Regions from separate parts of the Azospira sp. genome, predicted to be linked through region 2. Evidence: predicted binding sites of a transcription regulator. Region 2 holds the regulator's gene; the other holds the start of a gene.
What was found. The regulator FNR, encoded in region 2, switches genes on or off when oxygen is low (the NO sensors DNR and NnrR bind a similar motif). The targets are predictions, from matches to a motif close to TTGANCTAGNTCAA.

Region 1: OEL49_RS08335 (cytochrome-c peroxidase) is a predicted target of FNR. The motif match lies at 3,276-3,289, and genes of this name have one in related genera.

The regions. Positions count from the first base shown of each region.
Region 1 covers NZ_JAOTRW010000005.1:36,478-46,444, forward strand. Annotated here, with positions in the region: gene ccmC (heme ABC transporter permease CcmC) at 1-717, opposite strand, end outside; gene ccmB (heme exporter protein CcmB) at 714-1,382, opposite strand; gene ccmA (cytochrome c biogenesis heme-transporting ATPase CcmA) at 1,382-1,999, opposite strand; gene OEL49_RS08335 (cytochrome-c peroxidase) at 2,200-3,210, opposite strand; gene OEL49_RS08340 (nickel-dependent hydrogenase large subunit) at 3,580-4,569, shown strand; gene hypA (hydrogenase maturation nickel metallochaperone HypA) at 4,562-4,906, shown strand; gene hypB (hydrogenase nickel incorporation protein HypB) at 4,956-6,152, shown strand; gene hypF (carbamoyltransferase HypF) at 6,192-8,525, shown strand; gene OEL49_RS08360 (HypC/HybG/HupF family hydrogenase formation chaperone) at 9,048-9,293, shown strand; gene hypD (hydrogenase formation protein HypD) at 9,373-9,967, shown strand, end outside.
Region 2 covers NZ_JAOTRW010000004.1:136,027-145,993, reverse strand. Annotated here, with positions in the region: gene OEL49_RS06555 (PHA/PHB synthase family protein) at 1-346, shown strand, start outside; gene OEL49_RS06550 (NAD(P)H-dependent flavin oxidoreductase) at 467-1,630, shown strand; gene OEL49_RS06545 (chemotaxis protein) at 1,627-2,292, shown strand; gene OEL49_RS06540 (MBL fold metallo-hydrolase) at 2,292-3,032, shown strand; gene OEL49_RS06535 (hemerythrin domain-containing protein) at 3,157-3,609, shown strand; gene OEL49_RS06530 (DUF2249 domain-containing protein) at 3,606-3,845, shown strand; gene OEL49_RS06525 (hypothetical protein) at 3,904-5,202, shown strand; gene OEL49_RS06520 (NnrS family protein) at 5,218-6,435, shown strand; gene OEL49_RS06515 (SirB2 family protein) at 6,455-6,841, shown strand; gene OEL49_RS06510 (hemerythrin domain-containing protein) at 6,852-7,430, shown strand; gene fnr (fumarate/nitrate reduction transcriptional regulator Fnr) at 7,527-8,273, opposite strand; gene hemN (oxygen-independent coproporphyrinogen III oxidase) at 8,425-9,822, shown strand; gene OEL49_RS06495 (sulfite exporter TauE/SafE family protein) at 9,952-9,967, shown strand, end outside.

The DNA.
Region 1 (9,967 bases), on a different contig from region 2:
TTCGGTGTGCCGCTCCCGCTCCAGCATGATGTTGCGGGCCCGCCCCAGGGCCACGGCGATGGAATACATCCAGAAGCACAGGGCCACCAGCAGCATGGCCCAGAGCATGGTGGCGGCCATGGAGGGGGACTTGGTGAGGGAGACGGAAGCGCCCTGGTGCAGGGTGTTCCACCACTTCACGGAGAAATAGATGATGGGGATGTTCACCACGCCCACCAGGGCCAGCACGGCGCCGGCCTTGTCGGCCCGGCGCGGGTCGTCGATGGCGGACTGCAGGGCGATGAAGCCGATGTAGAGGAAGAGCAGGATCAGCTCGGAGGTCAGCCGCGCATCCCACACCCACCAGGTGCCCCACATGGGCTTGCCCCAGAGGGCGCCGGTCCACAGGGAGAGGAAGGCCATCAGCGCCCCGGTGGGGGCCAGGGCGGTGGCCATCATGCCCGACAGGCGGGTGTTGAAGGCCAGGCCCAGGGCGGCCCAGAAGGCCATCACCAGGTAGATGAACATGCTCATCCAGGAGGCGGGCACGTGGATGAAGATGATGCGGTAGCCCTCGCCCTGCTGGAAGTCCGTGGGGGCCACGAACATGCCCAGGTAGAGGCCGGCCGCGCCGAAGACGACGGAGAGGGCGACGAACCAGGGGATCATCTTGCCCGCCAGGGGGTAGAAGGTCGCCGGGGAGGCGAACTTGAACCAGTTGATCAGTCGATTGTTCATTCGAGAGATATCTTCAAGGCCGCCGCGGTCGCCCACGGCGCGAAAAACAGGCTGCCGGCCAGCAAGGCGCCGAGCAGGGACAGATGGGCTTCGAAGCCCAGGCCGGAAACGGCCGCATCGACGGCGCCGGCACCGAAAATCAGCACCGGAATATACAGGGGCAGCACCAGCAGGGAAACCAGCACGCCACCGCCCCGCAGGCCCAGGGTCAGGGCGGCGCCGATGGCGCCGATGGCCGAGAGGGAGGGGGTGCCCACCAGCAGGGCCAGGGTCAGCACCAGGAGGCCGTCGGCGGACAGGTCGAACTGTAGGCCGAGAACCGGCGCCAGCAAAGTCAGGGGCAGCCCGGAGGTGAGCCAGTGGGCGGCCATCTTGCCGAGCACGGTGACCGGCAGGGGCTGGGGCGCCAGCACCAGCTGCTCCAGGGTGCCGTCCCGGTAGTCGTCGCCGAAGAGGCGCGGCAGGGTCAGCATGGTGGCCAGCAGGGCCGCCACCCACAGTACGCCGGGAGCCATCTTGCGCAGCATGTCCATCTCGGGGCCCACGCCCAGGGGAAAGAGGCTGACGACGATGATGAAGAAGAACAGGGCGGAAACCAGATCGGCCTGGCGGCGCAGGGCCAGCTTCAGGTCCCGGGCGATGACGGCGAAGAGCAGGTCGAGCATCAGGCCCCCAGCCGGTATTCGCGGACGGCGCCGGCGGGAATGGTCACCGCCTGGTGCGTCGTCATCACCGCCAGACCGCCCCGCTGCAGGTGGGCGCCGATGAGGCCGGCCACCATATCCACGGCGGCCACGTCGAGGGCCACGAAGGGCTCGTCCAGCACCCACAGGGCGCGGCGCTCGTGGATCAGGCGGGCCAGGGCGACGCGGCGCTTCTGGCCCTGGGACAGGTATTTGGCCTGCAGGTCTTCCCGCCCGGCCAGGCCGACGGCGTAGAGGGCCTCCAGGGCCTGCTCCTCGGAGAGGGGCTCGCCGGCCAGACGGGCCGAGGCCAGCAGGTTCTCCAGGGGCGTCAGTTCTTCCTTGATGGCGTTGTGGTGGCCCATGTAGCACAGCTCGGCCCGGTAATCCTCGGCCAGCTTGCGGATCGGCTCGCCGCGCCAGGTGATCTCGCCCGCCACGGGCTGGGCCAGGCCCACCAGCATGCGCAGCAGACTGGTCTTGCCGGCGCCGTTTTTGCCCTGCAGGTTGAGCAATTCTCCGCCTTCCAGGCGAAAGCTCACCCCGGCGAACAGGCGACGGTCACCGCGTACGCATTCCAGTTGGGAGGCTTCCAGCATTGATGAGGGAGTCCAGGCAATCTGGGCGGGATTATGGAGGCGAGAGTGTAGCGGCTCTTTGATGGGAAACAAAACCGGTGCAAATTATTCCCGGCAGCCCGGATTATGGGCTATCCGGCACCTGTTCCCAATAGCCGGAAGCATTTAGGTGCAGAAAAAAACGGGGGCCCCGGCCCCCGTTCCAAGTCGAGAGGCGCTGCTTACTTCTTGCCGAAGGGCTGGGGACGCGGGGTGGCGTCGGCAGACGGCGGCAGGATCGGCAGCTTGAAGCTGGGCTGGTCGCCGGTCAGGGTCTTCAGGAAGGCCACGATCTTGGCGTTTTCCTCATCCGTGAACTTCTTGCCCAGCTGGATGCGGCCCATGGTGTCCACCGCTTCCTTCAGGGTGTTGGCGGCGCCGTCGTGGAAGTAGGGATAGGTCATTTCCACGTTGCGCAGGGTCGGCACCTTGAAGTTGAAGCGGTCCGCATCCTTGCCGGTCACGGCGACCCGGCCTTCGGCGGCGCTGGAAGCCTTGTACGGTTCCACCACGCCCATCTTCTGGAAGGAGTTGCCGCCCACGGCCGGACCGTTATGGCAGGCGACGCAGCCGCTGTCCTTGAACAGCTTGTAGCCTTCCAGCTCGTTCTTGCTCAGGGCCTTCTGGTCGCCCTTCAGCCACTTGTCGAAGCGGGAATTGGGGGTCACCAGGGTTTCCTCGAAGGCGGCGATGGCCTTGGTGATGCCGTCGATATCCACCTTGTCGGAGCCGAAGGCCTTCTTGAACTCGGCCACGTAGCCGGGAATGGACTTCACCACGTCCACCGCCAGGGTGTGGTTGGAGGCCATTTCACCCGGGTTGGCGATGGGGCCGCCGGCCTGGGCCTTGAGGTCGGCCGCACGGCCGTCCCAGAACTGGGCCACGTTGAGGCTGGAATTGAGCACGGTGGGTGCGTTGATGGGACCTTCGTTCCAGTTGTGGCCGATGGAGGTCTTGATGTTGTCCGTGCCGCCCATGGACAGGTTGTGGCAGGAATTGCAGGAAATGAAGCCGGACATGGACAGCCGGGGATCGAAATACAGCTTCTTGCCCAGTTCCACCAGGGCCGGGTTGGCCACCTTGGCGGGCTTGATCGGCTGGATGGGCTCGTTGCCGGCGGCTTGCGCCAGGCCGGCAAGGCCCAGGGTGGCCGCCAGGACGATGGCGGTCGGCGTGATCTTGAGTTGGAACATGTGTCACTCCCTTCGGGTTATGGAAATATTGTGCCGCCATTGTCCATCCCACGAGTAGGGTCTTGTTGATGTAAGTCAATGTTTTTCAATGGTTTTTGGCTATACATCCTATAGCTTTCGCCTATACACCCTTACGGCAGCAGTCCCCGGACAACATCCGCCGCCGGCCTTCAACGCCTGTATTGGCCGGGGATTCCGGAGCAATCGGCGGCCCCACCGCCGCCTCCCCGGGAAGCCGGCCCTCATCGCCACACCGGACGGGCCGTACGGTCCGCGCCCGCCCCTATCTCCCGCCCCCTTGACGGTAATCAAGGCGACGGCGGCCCCGATCCCCTAGGGTAGCGGTTTTTTTGCGGGAGGCAGGCCGGCATGGGCCAGCACGAGGGAAACGACGGCGCGCTGCAACTGGCCCTGGAATGGGACGGCCAGGGCATTGCCGCGGCCCGCGTCGCCAGCCCCCGCCCCCTGGCCGCCCGCCTGCTGCAGAGCCGTCCCGCCGCCGAGGCCGGCGAACTGGCGCCGCGCCTGTTCACCCTCTGTGCCGCCGCCCAGGGCAGCGCCGCCCGCCGGGCCCTGGCCGCTGCCGCCGGCGCCCCGATGGCAGAGCCGGATGGGGCCGAACGGCAGCGCCTGAGCCGGGAGATGATCGGCGAACACCTGTGGCGCCTGGGCCTGGACTGGCCGCCCCTGCTGGGCCTGCCGCCGCGCAAGGAGGCCCTGGTGGCCTGGCGCAAGGGCCTGCCCGCCGCCGATCAGCCCCAATGGCGCAGCTTCGCCGCCCATGCCCTGGAACTGCCGCGCTGCGCGGCTCCCGGCACGGACCTGCTGGAACACCTGGATGCATCCGCCTGGTGGCAATCCCTCCCCGGAGAGCGGGACTGGGACTGCCTCGCCGCCCATGCCCTGGCCCCGACCCTGGCCGGCCGGCCCCGGGAAACCGGCGCCGCCGCCCGCTGCCGCCGTCAGCCCGAGGTGGCAGCCCTGTGGCAGGCCGGTCGCCGTGCCGCCGCCCGCCTCCAGGCCCGCTGCCTGGAACTGGAAGCCCTGCTCGACGGCCACTGGGACCCGGCCTGGGTGGATGCCTGCAGCCCGGCCCCCGGCATCGGCCTGGCGCGGGTGGAAACGGCCCGGGGGCCCTTGCTGCATCTGGTGGCGCTGGCTGCCGGCACGGTGCAGCGCTATGTTATTGTTGCCCCCACGGAATGGAACTTTCACCCGGCCGGCGCCTTCGTCCAAGACATCACCGGCCTGCCCGCCCCGACCCCGGAAGCCGCCCGGCACATGGCCCGCTGCATCGCCCTGTCCCTGGACCCCTGCGTCGCCGTGGGCATCACCCTGGATACGCATCACCATGCATGAGATGTCCCTGGCAGAGGGCGTGCTGCAAATCGTCGAAGACGCCGCCCAAGGCCCCCAGGGCTTTGCCCGGGTAAAGACCGTCTTCCTCGAAATCGGCCAGCTCTCCTCGGTGGAAGCGGAGGCCATGGCCTTCTGTTTCGAGGCGGTGAGCAAGGGCACGGTGGCCGACGGCGCCAAGCTGGAAATCGTCAGCGTCCCCGGCGAGGGGCTGTGCCTCTCCTGCCAGAAGACCGTGCCCCTGGCCCAGGTGTACGACCCCTGCCCGGAGTGCGGCGGCTACCCGGTACAGCCCACGGCCGGCACGGAAATGCGGGTGCGGGAACTGGAAGTCGATTGAGGGCCAGCCCTCACCACAGAATTCAGGAAATCGAAGGAGCATCGAGCAAATGTGTACCACCTGCGGCTGCGGCGCCGGCGAAACCCGCATCGAGGGCGACGCCCTCCACGATCACGAGCATGGTCACGAACACTGGCACGTCCATGAGGACGGCACCGCCCACAGCCATGGCCACGAGCACGGTCACGGCCACAGCCATGCCCACGACGAGCACCAGCACGAGCATGTGCACGCCGACGGCACCCGTCACAGCCACCCGCACCATCACGACGGCGAACATCATCACGATCACCAGGGCGTCGCGCCCCAGCCTGCCGCCCCGACCCACGGCCACGTGCATACCCACGCCGACGGCACCAGCCACAGCCATCCCCACACCCACGAGGGCGAGCACCACCACGCCCACGCCGAGGGGGACCAAGGCGACCACGGGCACGGCCATCACCACCATCACGGCGATGGCAGCATCGACTACGGCAGCGGCCCCGCCGGCGCCCACGCCCCGGGCATGAGCCAGAAGCGCATGGTGCAGATCGAGCGGGACATCCTCTCCAAGAACGACGCCTACGCCGCCAAGAACCGCCAGGCCCTGGCCGAGAAGGGCGTCTTCGCCCTCAATCTCGTTTCCAGCCCCGGCTCCGGCAAGACCACCCTGCTCTGCCGCAGCATCGAGGAACTGAAGGCCAAATACCCGGTGGCCGTGATCGAGGGCGACCAGCAGACCAGCTTCGACGCCGAACGCATCCGCGCCACCGGCGCCCCCGCCCTGCAGATCAACACCGGCAAGGGCTGCCACCTGGACGCCCACATGGTGGGCCACGCCCTGGAAAAGCTGGAGGTGCAGGACGACTCACTGCTGCTGATCGAGAACGTCGGCAATCTGGTGTGCCCCGCCGCCTTCGACCTGGGCGAGGCCGGCAAGGTGGTGATCCTCTCCGTCACCGAAGGCGAGGACAAGCCGCTGAAGTACCCGGACATGTTCCGCGCCGCCCGCCTGATGCTGCTCTCCAAGGTGGACCTGCTGCCCCACCTGACTTTCGATGCGGATAAGGCGGTGGAATACGCCCGCCGGGTCAATCCGGCCCTGGAAGTGATCCGGGTCTCCACCACCAGCGGCGAAGGCTTCGCCGAGTGGCTGGCCTGGGTGGAAAAGGGCCTGGCCGCTGCCAAGGCGGCCCGCCAGGAAAACGTCGCCGCCCTGAAGGCCCGCATCGCCGAACTGGAAGGCCTGCTGGCCCGCCGCTGATCCCCTGGGCGGCTCTGCCGCCCCGGTTGCACCGCTGCCATGAACGACCTCACCCTTCCCCTGCTCTGCCGCCGGGTCCGCGTCCGCGGCCTGGTGCAGGGCGTCGGCTATCGTCCCTTCGTCTATCGCCTGGCCTTCGAGCTGGGCCTTGGCGGCTGGGTGCGCAACGACGCCGAAGGGGTGGATATCGAAGCCCGGGGCCCGGCCCCGCTGGTGGAGCGCTTCATCGCCCGGCTGCGGGCCGAGGCGCCGGAACTGGCCCGGGTGGAGGCGGTGGAAGTGCGGGAGGCCGAGCCCGAGCGCAGCCTGCCCGGCTTTCTCATCGTCGAGAGCCGGGGCGGCCACGCCAGTACCGCCATCGGCCCGGACAGCGCCCTCTGCCACGACTGCCTGGAAGAACTGTTCGCGCCCCAGGACCGGCGCCACCGCTACGCCTTCACCCACTGCACCCACTGCGGCCCCCGCTATTCCATCACCCGGGAGCTGCCCTACGACCGGGCCCGCACCAGCCTGGCGCCCTTCCCCCAGTGCCCGGCCTGCACCGCGGAATACGCCGATCCCCACAACCGGCGCTTCCACGCCGAGGCCAACTGCTGCCCCGACTGCGGCCCCCAACTCAGGCTGCTCGACGCCGCCGGCCAGCCGATGCCCGGTGACCCGGTGCGGGAGGCGGTGCGCCTGCTGCTGGCCGGCAAGATCGTCGCCCTCAAGGGCTACGGCGGCTTCCACCTGGCCTGCGATGCCCGCAATGGGGCCGCCGTGGCCGAACTGAGAAAGCGCAAGCACCGGGAGGAAAAGCCCTTCGCCGTGATGGCCCCCAACGTGGCCTCGGCCAATGCCCTCTGCGCCCTGGGCGGCGACGAGGTGGGCCTGCTGGAACTGCCCGAGCGCAGCATCGTCCTGCTGCGCAAGCAGGACAACACCGACACCCAATTGCCCGGCGTCGCCCCCGGCCTGCAATGGCTGGGCCTGATGCTGCCCTACGCGCCCCTGCACTACCTGCTCTTCCATGCCGCCGCCGGCGAGCCAGAGGGCCTGGCCTGGCTGGCCCAAGCCCAGGATCTGGTACTGGTGATGACCAGCGCCAACCCGGGGGGCGAGCCCCTGGTCACCGACAACGCCGAGGCGGTGGAGCGCCTGGCCGGCATGGCCGACGCCTTCCTCTGCCACGACCGGGACATCGTCATCCGCAGCGACGACTCGGTGATCCGCTGCGACGAAGGCGGCGTCCAGTTCCTGCGCCGGGGCCGGGGCCAGACGCCGCGCCCCATCAAGCTCAAGGACGAGGGCCCGGCCGTCCTGGCCTTTGGCCCCTACCTGAAAAACACCCTGTGCGTGGTCAAGGGCCGGGAGGCCTATCTCTCCCAGCACATCGGCGACCTGGACAACGTGCCCACGGTGAATTTCCTGGAAGAGACGGCGGCCCACCTGCTGCACATCCTGGACGTGGAACCCCAGGTCATCGCCCACGATCTGCACCCGGACTTTCCCTCCACCCGGCTGGCCGCCGCCTTCGCCGCCGAGCGGGGCATTCCGGCCATCGCCGTGGCCCACCACCACGCTCACATCGCCGCCGTGCTGGCGGAAACCCGCTACCCCAAGCCGGTCATCGGCCTGGCCCTGGACGGCATCGGTCTGGGTGAAGACGGCGGCCTGTGGGGCGGCGAACTGCTGCGGGTGGACGGGGCCGACTGCCAGCGCCTCGGGGGCCTTTCACCCCTCCAACTGCCCGGCGGCGACAGGGCGGCCCGGGAACCCTGGCGCCTGGCCGCCGCCGCCCTCCACGCCCTGGGCCGCAACGGCGACATCGAGGCCTTCGTCGCCCGCCGTTATCCTGACCAACAGGGCGCCGGAATGATCGCCGAGATGCTGCGCAAGCAGCTCAACTGCCCGCCCACCTCCAGCCTGGGCCGGCTGTTCGACGCCGCCGCCGGCCTGCTGGGCCTGCGCGCCAGCCAGCGCTTCGAGGCCCAGGCCGCCATGGAATTGGAAGGCCGGGCCCACGCCTGGGAAGAGCGCCACGGCTCCGCCGCACCCCTGGCCGATGGCTGGAACATCAACAACGGCGGCCATCTCGACCTGCTGCCCCTGCTCGCCTGGCTGGGCGAATGCGATGACGCCGACCTGGGCGCCGCCCGCTTCCACGCCACCCTGGCCGCCGGCCTGGTGCACTGGGCGGCCGAGGCGGCCGAACGGGCCAACCTGTCCACCGTCGCCCTGGGCGGCGGCTGCCTGCTCAACCACCTGCTTTCCCGGGACCTGCGCATGGGCCTGCAAGCCAAAGGGCTGGCCGTGCTGGAAGCCCGCCAGGCCCCGCCCAACGACGGCGGCATCGCCCTGGGCCAGGCCTGGGTGGCGCGGCAAAGCCAATAGAGAACTAGATGCCGGGCATCTATCAACTATCTACTCCTCAACGGCTCTTTGAGAAGCTACGCAGGGATTGGGCTGCCTTTTACCACCACCCTACAGAGGATGGTCTGTTCAACCTTCTGTTTCCCATTTATCACCTCAGGGAATGGATCTTTCCGGATGGATATCAGGCATACGATAACAAGCCGCAACAGAGTTATTCCCCTGAAGAATTACTTCACAGTTCATTGCACTCGTTACACGCATATAAGGTTGTAAAAGCACTCTGCAACAACGCAAAGCACTTTCGAGAACAGGACCAATTGGATTCCAGATCGGACATCACATATGGGTTTAATGTGGCCCATGGCACTTGCGATGATTCATTAGACCAAACCTACTTTCTCGTCGACAACACTGATATTCGAGAGATTTTCATGGAAGTTTACGTTGTGTATCTACGATATTTTGAAGAGCAAGGTTTAGTCTCAACTAACTAATACTCGAACTCATAACTTCCAAATTAATTGTTCAGGACCATTAGCCATGTGTCTCGCCATCCCCGCGAAAATCGTTGAACTCCTGCCCGACGACCAGGCCCGCATCGACCTGGGGGGCGTGCGCAAGGAAGTCTCCCTGGCCCTGGTGGAAGACGTGGCCGTGGGCGACTACGTCATCATCCACGTCGGCTACGCCCTGACCAAGCTGGATCCGGAAGAGGCAGCCAAAACCCTGGCCCTCTTCGCCGAGCTGGACGACGAAGCACGCGCCGCCGCCATGGCCCAGGCCTGATGTCCCCGCGCCAGCCAATGCCGCCCATGGCCCCCGCCCTCTGTGATCTCTGTGCCCTCTGTGGCAAAAGGTTTTCCCCATGAAGTACGTCGACGAATACCGGGACGGCGAACTGGCCCAGGGCCTGGCCGCCGCCATCGCCAAGGAGGCCCGGCCGGAGCGCCGCTACCACTTCATGGAATTCTGCGGCGGCCACACCCACGCCATTTCCCGCTACGGCGTCACCGACCTGCTGCCGGCCAATGTGCGCATGATCCACGGCCCCGGCTGCCCGGTCTGCGTGCTGCCCATCGGCCGGGTGGACCAGGCCATCCGCCTGGCCCTCAAGCACAACGTGATCCTGTGCACCTACGGCGACTGCCTGCGGGTGCCGGCATCCGACGGGCTCTCACTGCTCAAGGCCAAGGCCCGGGGCGGGGACATCCGCATGGTCTATTCCAGCGCCGACGCCCTCAAGCTGGCCCAGGAGAACCCCGAGAAGCAGGTGGTGTTCTTCGCCATCGGCTTCGAGACCACCACCCCGCCCACCGCCGTGGCCATCAAGCAGGCCAAGGCGATGGGCTTGAAGAATTTCTCCGTGCTGTGCTGCCACGTGCTGACCCCTTCGGCCATCAGCAACATCCTGGAATCGCCGGAAGTGAGGAAGCTGGGCACCGTGCCCCTGGACGGCTTCA
Region 2 (9,967 bases):
AGTGACGGCGGAGGACGACCATATCGCCCCCTGGCGCCAGTGCTATCGCATCCGCAAGTACGTCAGTGCGCCGACCCGGTTCGTGCTGTCCACTTCCGGCCACATCCTCGGTATCGTCAATCCGCCGGTGAATCCGCCCAAGCGCAGCTACTGGGTGGGCGAGCCGGAGCGGGGCGAGAATATCGAGCGTTGGGAAGCGGCGGCCGAGAAGCGTCCTGGCAGCTGGTGGGAGGACTGGGTGCAGTGGCTGGTGCCCAAGAGTGGCGCCCTGGTGGCCCCGCCCAAGCCCCACAAGGATTTTCCGGCCCTGGCGCCGGCGCCGGGCACCTACGTGCTGGAACCCTGAGGCAGGCATGGGAAGGGGAAAGCCCGGCGGGGGAGCTACGACAAAAGGCTTAATCCAGATCAAGCCAAGCATCCCGGATTGTGATATCGTGGGCGGCTTTGTTTTTAGGCCCCAGACTCGATGAGCTCCACCGCTTTCCCCCCTCTCAAAATCAAAGGTAAGACCCTGGTGCCCATCGTCCAGGGGGGAATGGGGGTCGGTATTTCCGCCCACCGCCTGGCTGGTACCGTCGCCTCCCTCAACGGGGTGGGGACCATCGCCAGCGTCGATCTGCGCCGCCACCACCCGGACCTGATGGCCGAGACCGGCCGTTCCCGCAACCGGGAAGCCATCGAAAAGGCCAACCTGATCGCCCTCGACCGGGAAATCAAGATGGCCCAGGACATCGCCCAGGGCCGCGGCGTCATCGCCGTGAACGTCATGCGGGCGGTGACCCAGTACCAGGATTACGTGCGTCAGTCCTGTCAGTCCGGCGCCGAGGCCATCGTCATGGGTGCCGGCCTGCCCCTGGATCTGCCCGAATTGACCGAGGGCTACCCGGACGTGGCCCTGGTGCCCATTCTTTCCGACGTGCGCGGCATCGTGCTGCTGCTGAAGAAATGGATGCGCAAGAACCGCCTCCCCGACGCCATCGTCATCGAACATCCCCGCTACGCCGGCGGCCACCTGGGTGCCGCCAAGAAGGAGGATGTGAACGATCCCCGCTTCAACTTCGAGGTGGTCATCCCCGGCGTGCTGGAAGCCTTCGAGGAAATGGGCATTGCTTCCGAGAAGATTCCCCTGATTCCGGCTGGCGGCATCAACAGCCACGAACGGGTGCGGGAGCTGATCGACATGGGCGCTGCCGCCGTGCAGCTGGGCAGTGCCTTCGCCGTGGCCGAAGAGGGCGACGCCGACATCGAATTCAAGAAGGTCCTGGCCGGCGCCAAGGACAAGGACGTGGTGGACTTCATGAGCTGTGCCGGCCTGCCGGCCCGGGCAGTGAAGACCCCCTGGCTGGAAAAGTACCTGAACCGGGAAGAAAAGCTCATGGCTGCCGCCGCCGGCAAGGAGCACAAATGCACCCTGGCCTGGGACTGCCTGCTGCAGTGCGGCCTGCGGGACAGCAACCCCAAGCATGGCCAGTTCTGCATCGACAACCAGTTGGCTGCCGCCGTCACCGGCGACGTGCAGAAGGGCCTTTTCTTCCGCGGCGCCTCCAGCCTGCCGTTTGGTTCCGCCATTCGCCCCGTGCGAGAATTGATGCATTATCTGCTGACTGGCGAAAAACCCGTCTTCACATGACCTCCACGGCGCTGCAGGTTTCCGACACCTACCCGGCATCCCATTCCGGCATTCGTGCCGCGGAAGGAACTGCCGGGGCGTCCCTGGACCTGCTGCGCATCGTGCGCATCAACGAACAGATCAAGGCGGTGGTGGCCGTCGCCTTCAAGATCAACATCATGGCCCTGAACGCCATCTTCCTGGCCAAGCGGGCCGGCAGTGCCGCCCTCGGCTTCGGCGTTCTCTCCAACGAATTGCGAGTCTTCTCCCGGGACCTGCGGACCCAGATGGAGTCCCTGCGCCAGCTGATCCACGCCTCCGTGGTGGAAGTGTCCCGCCTGCTGCAGCATTCCCGCTATTCCCGCCTGCTGGCGGCCGGTGTCCAGCTTTCCGGCGGCAACGCCCGCCTGGAAGAGGTGCTGCGGCGGCGCGACCGGGAGGCCCAGGTGCGGCGCGAGACCCTTTCCCGCCTGCGGCGCGAGCTGAAGCTGGCCCTGGAAGATGCTTTCCAGCTGGTGGAGCTGGGCGGCGTGCTGGCCAAGTCGGCCAAGATCGAAGCCGCCTACGGGCAAAGCTTTGCCGGGGCCCTGGCCCAGGTTTCCGGCGAGTTCGACGGCATTGTCGAAGAGATCCGCGGTTCCCTGGAGACCCTGAAAAAATCCAGCTTCTTCGGGGGGAGATAATGAAAAAGACCCAGACCATCTTTCAGGACGGCACCCACAAGTGGGTGGCCATCGTGCGCGATCCGGAACGTCCCGACTCCCTCATCGACACCAATGAGTACCTGGTGGCCAACGGCGTCCAGGGGCTGATCCTGGACCCGGGCGGCGCCGAGATTTTCCCGGCGGTGTTCTCCGCCCTGGCGGCCGAGTTCGATCCGTCCGCAGTGGTCGGCCTGTTCGCTTCCCACCAGGACCCGGACATCATCTCCTCCCTGGCCATGTGGCTGGAATTCAATCCCAAGATGCACTGCTACACCAGCTGGCTCTGGGAGAGCTTCATTCCCCATTTCGGCGGCACCAGCGACACCTTCGTGCCCATTCCCGACGAGGGTATGGAGATCGGCCTCAACGGCCTCACCCTGACGGCGGTGCCGGCCCACTACCTGCATTCCTCCGGCAATTTCCACCTCTACGACCGCCAGGCCCGCATGTACTTCTCCGGCGACGTCGGCGCCGCCCTGCTGCCGCCCGAGGAGGCTGGCCTCTTCGTCGAGGATTTTGACCGCCACATCAAGCACGCCGAAGGCTTCCACCGTCGCTGGATGGGTTCCAACGAAGCCAAGCGCCGCTGGTGCGAGCGGGTGGCCCAGATGGAAATCGACATGCTCTGCCCCCAGCACGGCGCTATCTACCAGGGGGCCGACGTGCAGCGCTTCATCAACTGGTTCGACGAGCTGCAGGTCGGCATCCTGCGCGGCTGAGCGGCCTCTCCCGCCCTCCTGTTTCGCCCGGCGCCGGACACCTGTCCGGCGCTTTTGATTCCAGTCAAGGAGTCCTCCTGCCGGGCTGGGCAGAATCTGCCTGAACCCCAGAGAGGAAGCAGGCATGACCCCCATCCGAGACTACATGAGTGGCGACCACCGCCGCTGCGACGACCTGTTCGCGGCCGTGGAGCAGTCCCTCGCCCAACCCGACCCGGCCTTGCCGGCCCAGCTCTTCGCCGATTTCTGCCAAGCCACCCTGGCCCATTTCCAGGCGGAAGAGGAAACCCTCTTTCCCGCCTTCGAGCAGGCCACCGGCATCCGCATGGGGCCCACCCAGATGATGCGGCTGGAACATGTGCAGATGCGCAGTCTCATGGACGAGGCGCGCCAGGCCCTGGCCGCCGGCGACCAGGACGACTACCTGGGGGCGGCCGAGACCCTGCTGATCCTCATGCAGCAGCACAACCTGAAGGAAGAAAACGTCTTGTATCCCATGTGCGACGAACATCTGGCCGGGCATGCCGGTGAGCTGCTGCCCCTGCTGCAGAAGACCACCGGGAGTGCCCAGTCATGAGTGCCCGCGACGAAGCCACCCTGGTGGTGGATGCCCGCATGATGGAGCCGCCCGAACCCTTCGTGCGCACCATGGAGGGCCTGGATGAGCTGAAGGACGGGGAAAAGATGCTGCTCCTGCTCTACCGGGAGCCCCATCCCCTGTACCGCACCCTGGTGAACAACGGCTATACCTACCGTTCCCAGACCGCAGAAGACGGCACGGTGGAGATTCTCATCTGGAAGGTGGCGGCCTGAGGTCCCTGGCGCCGGCCCGTCGCCGCTGATCGTCACGCCGCCGCCCAGGACGCTTCCCATGCAAGCCATGCTGTCCTTCGACCAGGCCCCGCCCCTGGCGGCGCCCCTGCGCTTCTTCCTCAGCGCCCCCCTGTTCGCGGCGGCCGCCGGCCTGCTCCTGCTGCTCCTCGGGCCGGAGCTGCTGGCCTCCCGCTGGACCGCCGGCGCCCTGGCCTTCACCCACCTGCTGACGGCCGGCTTCATGCTGCAGACCATGGTCGGTGCCCTGCTGCAGATCCTGCCGGTGGCCACCGGCGCCGGCGTGGCCCGGCCCCTGGGCGTGGCCCGGGCGGTGCACGGCCTGCTTACCCTGGGGCTGCTGTTCCTGGTGGGGGCCTTCCTCACCTACCGCAGCGAACTGTTCCAGGGCGCCCTGTTGTGTCTCGGTGGCGGCATTCTTATCTTCCTCGTTGCCGTCGGCCGGGCCCTGGTTCAGATTCCCATGGGCAGCACCATCCAGTGGGCCCTCAAGCTGGCCGTGGCCGGCCTCGGCGTGACGGTGCTGCTGGGCCTGTCCATGCTGGTCAACCTGGCCTGGGGGCTGTCCTGGCCCCTGCTGGAAATCACCGGCATCCACCTGGCCTGGGGCCTGGTGGGCTGGGGCGTGCTGCTGCTGTCCGGCGTCGCCTACGTGGTGGTGCCCATGTTCCTCCTGACGCCGGCTTTTCCCGGCTGGCTGACCCGGCTCCTGGCGCCCCTGCTGTTCCTGCTGCTGGCCCTGTGGAGCGGCGCCGAGGCGGCCGGCTGGGGCGGCGCCCCCCTCCTGGCGGCCCTGGTGGCGGCCGGTTGCGGCACCTTTGCCCTGGCGACCCTGTGGTTGCTGGTGCGCAGCAAGCGGGCCAGGCTCGATGCCACCCAGCGCTACTGGCGGCTGGGGCTGGCCTGCGCCGTCGGCGGGGCGGCCCTGTGGGCGGTGGGGCAGCTGTGGCCGGCCCTGGGCCTGTGGCCCGGGCTGCCCCTGCTGCTGGGCATGCTCCTGCTGGTGGGCGGGTTCATGTCGGTGATCACCGGCATGCTGTACAAGATCGTGCCCTTCCTCATCTGGCTGCATCTGCAGAACGCGGGCCAGGGCCGGGTGCTGGCGCCGAACATGAAGCGCATCCTGGCCGAGAGCGCCATGGCGCGGCAGATGGCGGCCCATGCCGCTTCCCTGGCCCTGCTGCTGGCCGCCGTGGTCCGCCCCGCCTGGTTCGCCTGGCCGGCCGGACTGGCCCTGCTGCTGTCCAACCTGTGGTTGCTGGTGAACCTCTGGCGCTGCCTGCAGGTCTATCGGCGGCACCTGCGGCATATCGGCGAGCAACTCGCCACGGCTGCCTGATTTTTCGGAGATTCCATGTTCAAGGCCTTTTTCAGCGCCCCCCACCGGGTCATGTTCGCCCTCGGCGCCCTGCAGAGCCTGCTGGCGGTGCTGTTCTGGGCGGCGGACCTGGGCGGCCGCTATGCCGGACTCTATGGGGCTCCGGCCTGGGCCCTGCCCGGCATCTGGCTGCATGGGGCCCTGATGCTGTTCGGCCTGTTCCCCCCCTTCATCTTCGGCTTTCTCATGACGGCCCTGCCCAAGTGGGTGAGCGCCCCGGCCCTGACGCGGGGCCAGTACCTGCCGGCCTTCGCTCTGCTGGCAGGCGGCTGGCTGCTCTTCTGGGGCGGCCTGCTGGCGGCGCCCCTGGCCGTGTCCGGCCTGGTGGTGGCGTCCCTCGGCTGGCTGTGGGGCTTGGTCGCCCTGGCCCGGGCCGTGACCTGGCCCCAGCCCCGGGGCTTCGCACCGGACCGTTCCCACGCCTACGCGCTGCTGGCCGCCCTGGGGCTGGGCCTGGTCGCCCTCTGGGCCTATGCCTGGGGCCTGGCAGCCATGGCCGGCGACGGGGTGCGGGCCGGCATCGAGCTGGGGCTGTGGGGCTGCCTGCTGCCGGTGTTCTTCATCGTCAGCCATCGCATGCTGCCCTTCTTCACTGCAGCGGTGCTGAAGAACTACACCATCTACCGACCCATGCCCCTGCTGTGGCTGGTGCTGGCCTGTTTCCTTGGCCACGCCCTGCTGGCCCTGGTCGGCTGGCACGGAGCCCTGTGGCTGCCGGACGCCGTTGCCGCCGCCGTGGTCATCCATTTCTCCTGGAAGTGGCAGCTTCGGCGCAGCCTGGCGGTGCCCATGCTGGCCATGATCCACGGCGCCACCGTCTGGCTGGGCCTGGGGCTGGTGCTCTATGCCTGCCAGGGGCTGGCCCTGGCGCTGGGCGGCAGCTTCGGCGGCCTGGCGCCCCTGCACGCCATCAGCATCGGCTATTTTGTTTCCATGCTGCTGGGCATGGTCACCCGGGTCACCCTGGGGCATTCGGGCCGGCCCATCAACGCCGGGGATCAGACCACCTGGCCCCTGTTCTGGCTGTTCCAGAGCGTGCCCCTGCTGCGCATCGCCGGCGAGTTCCTGCCCCTGTCCGGCCCCTTCAACCTGCAGTGGCTGGCCAGCCTGGCCTGGCTGCTGGTGTTCGCCCTGTGGGTGCGGCGCCACGGCGCCATGTACCTGCGGCCCCGGCCCGACGGCCAGCCCGGCTGACGGATCGCGGAGCCATCCCATGTACCTGGCCCTCAAGCATCTGCACATCACCTGCGTCGTCCTCTCCGGCCTCGGATTCCTCCTGCGCGGATTCTGGATGCTGCAGGAGTCGCCTCGACTGCAGGGGCGCCTGCCGCGGGTGGCGCCCCATGTGGTGGATACCCTGCTGCTCGGCAGCGCCCTGGCCCTGGCCTTTCTCTCCGGCCAGTATCCCTTCGTCCAGGGCTGGCTGACGGCCAAGGTGCTGGCCCTGCTGGCCTACATCGGCTGTGGCAGCGTGGCCCTCAAGCGGGGGCGCAGCAAGGCGGTGCGGGGCATCTTTTTCGTCATGGCCCTGTCGTGTTTCGCCTATATCGTTTCCGTTGCCCTGACGCGTCATCCCGCCGGCTTCTTCGCCGGTCTGTGAAAGGAATTGCATGAGCCACAGCCTGTTGGGCGCCGCCGCCCCCAGTTTCGACGAACCCCTGGAAATGCTGGATGCCTGTCACGGTCGCATCCAGGCCCAGATCGAGACCCTGCGTCGCCTGGTGCAGCACCTGCCCCGGCACGGTGCCGACCAGGCTGCCCGGGAGGCGGCCCAGGGCGTGCTGCGCTATTTCTCCGTGGCCGCTCCCCATCACCATGCGGACGAGGAGGATGACCTCTTTCCCGCCCTGCGGGCGAGCCAGGCGGTGGCCCGGGAAGCGGCGGTGGCGGCTCAGGTGGAGGCCCTCATCGAGCGCATCCTGGCCGATCACCGGCGCATGGACCGGGCCCGGGACGAGGTGCTGGCCCGCCTGCAGGCCATCGTCGCGGCCCAGCCGGGGGAATGCAGCGAGGCCCTGCCGGCGGCCATGGTGGAAGGGCTGGCCGAGCTTTATCTGGGACACATCGATCTGGAAACCCGGGAGCTGCTGCCCCTGGGGCGGCGCCTGCTGTCCCCCGAGCAGGCGGCCGCCGTCGGCCGCAGCATGGCGGCACGGCGGGGGGCGGTGTTTCCGGAAGGGGAACAGTAGGACTGCCGGCACTCCTGGACTAAGCCCGGGCAATAATCCGGGCAATAAAAAAAGCGGCTCCGCGGAGCCGCTTTTTTGTTTGACGCTTGCCCGGGATCAGGCCGACTGGTGGGTCATCAGCTTTTTCAGGCCCGGGATGTCCAGGATGCGGATGTGCTTTTGCTGCACGGCGATCAGACCTTCTTCCTGGAAGCGGGAGAAGGCGCGGGAAACGGTTTCCAGCTTGAGGCCCAGGTAGCTGCCGATTTCTTCCCGGGTCATGCGCAGGTAGAACTCGGCGTGGGAATAGCCGCGGGCGGTGAAGCGCTGGGAGAGATTGAGGAGGAAGGCGGCCAGCCGTTCTTCCGCCCGCATGGTGCCGAGCAGCATCATGACCCCGTGGTCGCGCACGATCTCCCGGCTCATCACCTTGTGGAAGTGGTGCTGCAGGGCCACGATCTCCCGGGACAGGCCTTCCAGGCGGGGGAAGGGGATGATGCAGACTTCGCTGTCTTCCAGGGCCACCGCGTTACAGGAATGGTGTTCGGTGCTGATGCCGTCCAGGCCCAGCAGCTCGCCGGCCATCTGGAAGCCGGTGACCTGGTCGCGGCCGTCTTCCAGCAGCACGTCGGTCTTGAAGAAACCGGCGCGGATGGCGTAGATGGATTCGAAGGCCTCCCCGGCCCGGTACAGGTGGTCGCCGCGCTTGATCTTGCGGCGGGTGCTGACCAGTTCGTCCAGCTTGGACATCTCGGTCTCGTTGAGACCGTAGGGAAGACACAGTTCTTGCAGGTTACAGTTCGAGCAGGCGGTCTTGATGACCGACAGGGTAATTTCTTGGGCGCTGGTCTTCTTCAACGGCATGCTGTTCCTCGCTGGGCCAAGGGCGTTCGGATGGTGGTAACCTGCGCCGGAAGGCCCTTTGGAAGCCTTTGATCCAGGTCAACGTGCCCCAGTTCCTGCACCACGATAATAAGCCGCACCTAATGTGTGGTTCTGCAACGACTGTTTTTCAATGACATTTACCGCCAACAACCTGGTTTTCGATCCCCAGATCATCCGCCGCTTCGACGTCAATGGACCGCGCTACACGTCCTATCCGACGGCTGACCGTTTTGTCGAAGCCTTCGATGCCGAGGCCCTGAAGCTGTGGTTGGGCAAACGCAACATCGGCGGTATCAGCCGACCGCTGTCATTATACTTCCACATCCCCTTCTGTAACACCATCTGCTACTACTGCGCCTGTAACAAGATCATCACCAAGGATCACGGCCGCAGCGCCAAGTACATCAAGTACCTGGGCAAGGAGATGGCCCTGCAGGCCGAGTACCTGCTGGACGGGGATCGGGAAGTCTCCCAGCTGCACTGGGGCGGCGGCACGCCCACCTTCCTCTCCCATGAGGAAATGCACCAGCTGATGGACCTCACCCACCGCCATTTCAAGCTGGTGGATGGGGCCGAGATTTCCATCGAAGTGGATCCGCGCAAGGTGGACCGGCCCACCGTGGCCCTGCTCGGCGAGCTGGGCTTCAACCGCATGAGCCTGGGCGTCCAGGATTTCGACGAGCGGGTGCAGCAGGCCATCAATCGCATCCAGACCGAGGAAGAAACCTTCACGGTGATGGACCAGGCGCGCAAGAGCGGCTTCAAGTCCATCAGCGTGGACCTCATCTACGGCCTGCCCCACCAGACGGTGATGGGCTTCAACCGCACCCTGGAGCGGGTCCTGGCCATGGACCCGGAGCGTCTCTCCATCTACAACTATGCCCACCTGCCGGGCCTCTTCAAGCCCCAGCGGCGCATCAACGAGAGCGACCTGCCCAACGCCGACACGCGCCTGCAGCTGCTCTCCCTGGCCATCAAGAAGCTGACCGATGCCGGCTACGTCTTCATCGGCATGGACCACTTCGCCAAGCCGGACGACGAGCTGGCCGTGGCCCAGCGCCAGGGCCGGCTGCACCGCAATTTCCAGGGCTACTCCACCCATGCGGACTGCGACATGCTGTCCTTCGGCATTTCCTCCATCGCCAAGGTGGGGCCCACCTACAGCCAGAACTACCGCACCCTGGACGAGTACTACGACCGCCTGGACGCCGGCGTGCTGCCGGTGCTGCGGGGCATCGAGCTGACCGCCGACGACCTGCTGCGCCGTTCCATCATCCAGGCCCTGATGTGCCATTTCGAAATCTCCACCGAGTCCATCGAAATCGCCCACCTGATCGACTTCAAGAAGTACTTCGCCGCCGAACTGGAGGACCTGAAGGAACTGGAGCGGGGCGGGCTGGTGAAGGTGGACGACAAATGGATCACCGTGCTGCCCCCGGGACGTCTCCTGGTGCGGGCCATCTCCATGGTGTTCGACAAATATCTGCGCGCCGATCGGCAGCGCACCCGTTACAGCAAGGTCATCTGACCGGGCTACGGGATACCGCGTTTAACTTGAGGCAAGCCTCAGGGGGGAAAAGCCGGGCGCTGGGGGAAACCCCAGTGCCCGGTATAATTTTGGCCATGGCCTTTTTCACTTTCCGCACGGCGCTCCCACGTGGCTGACTCCTTCC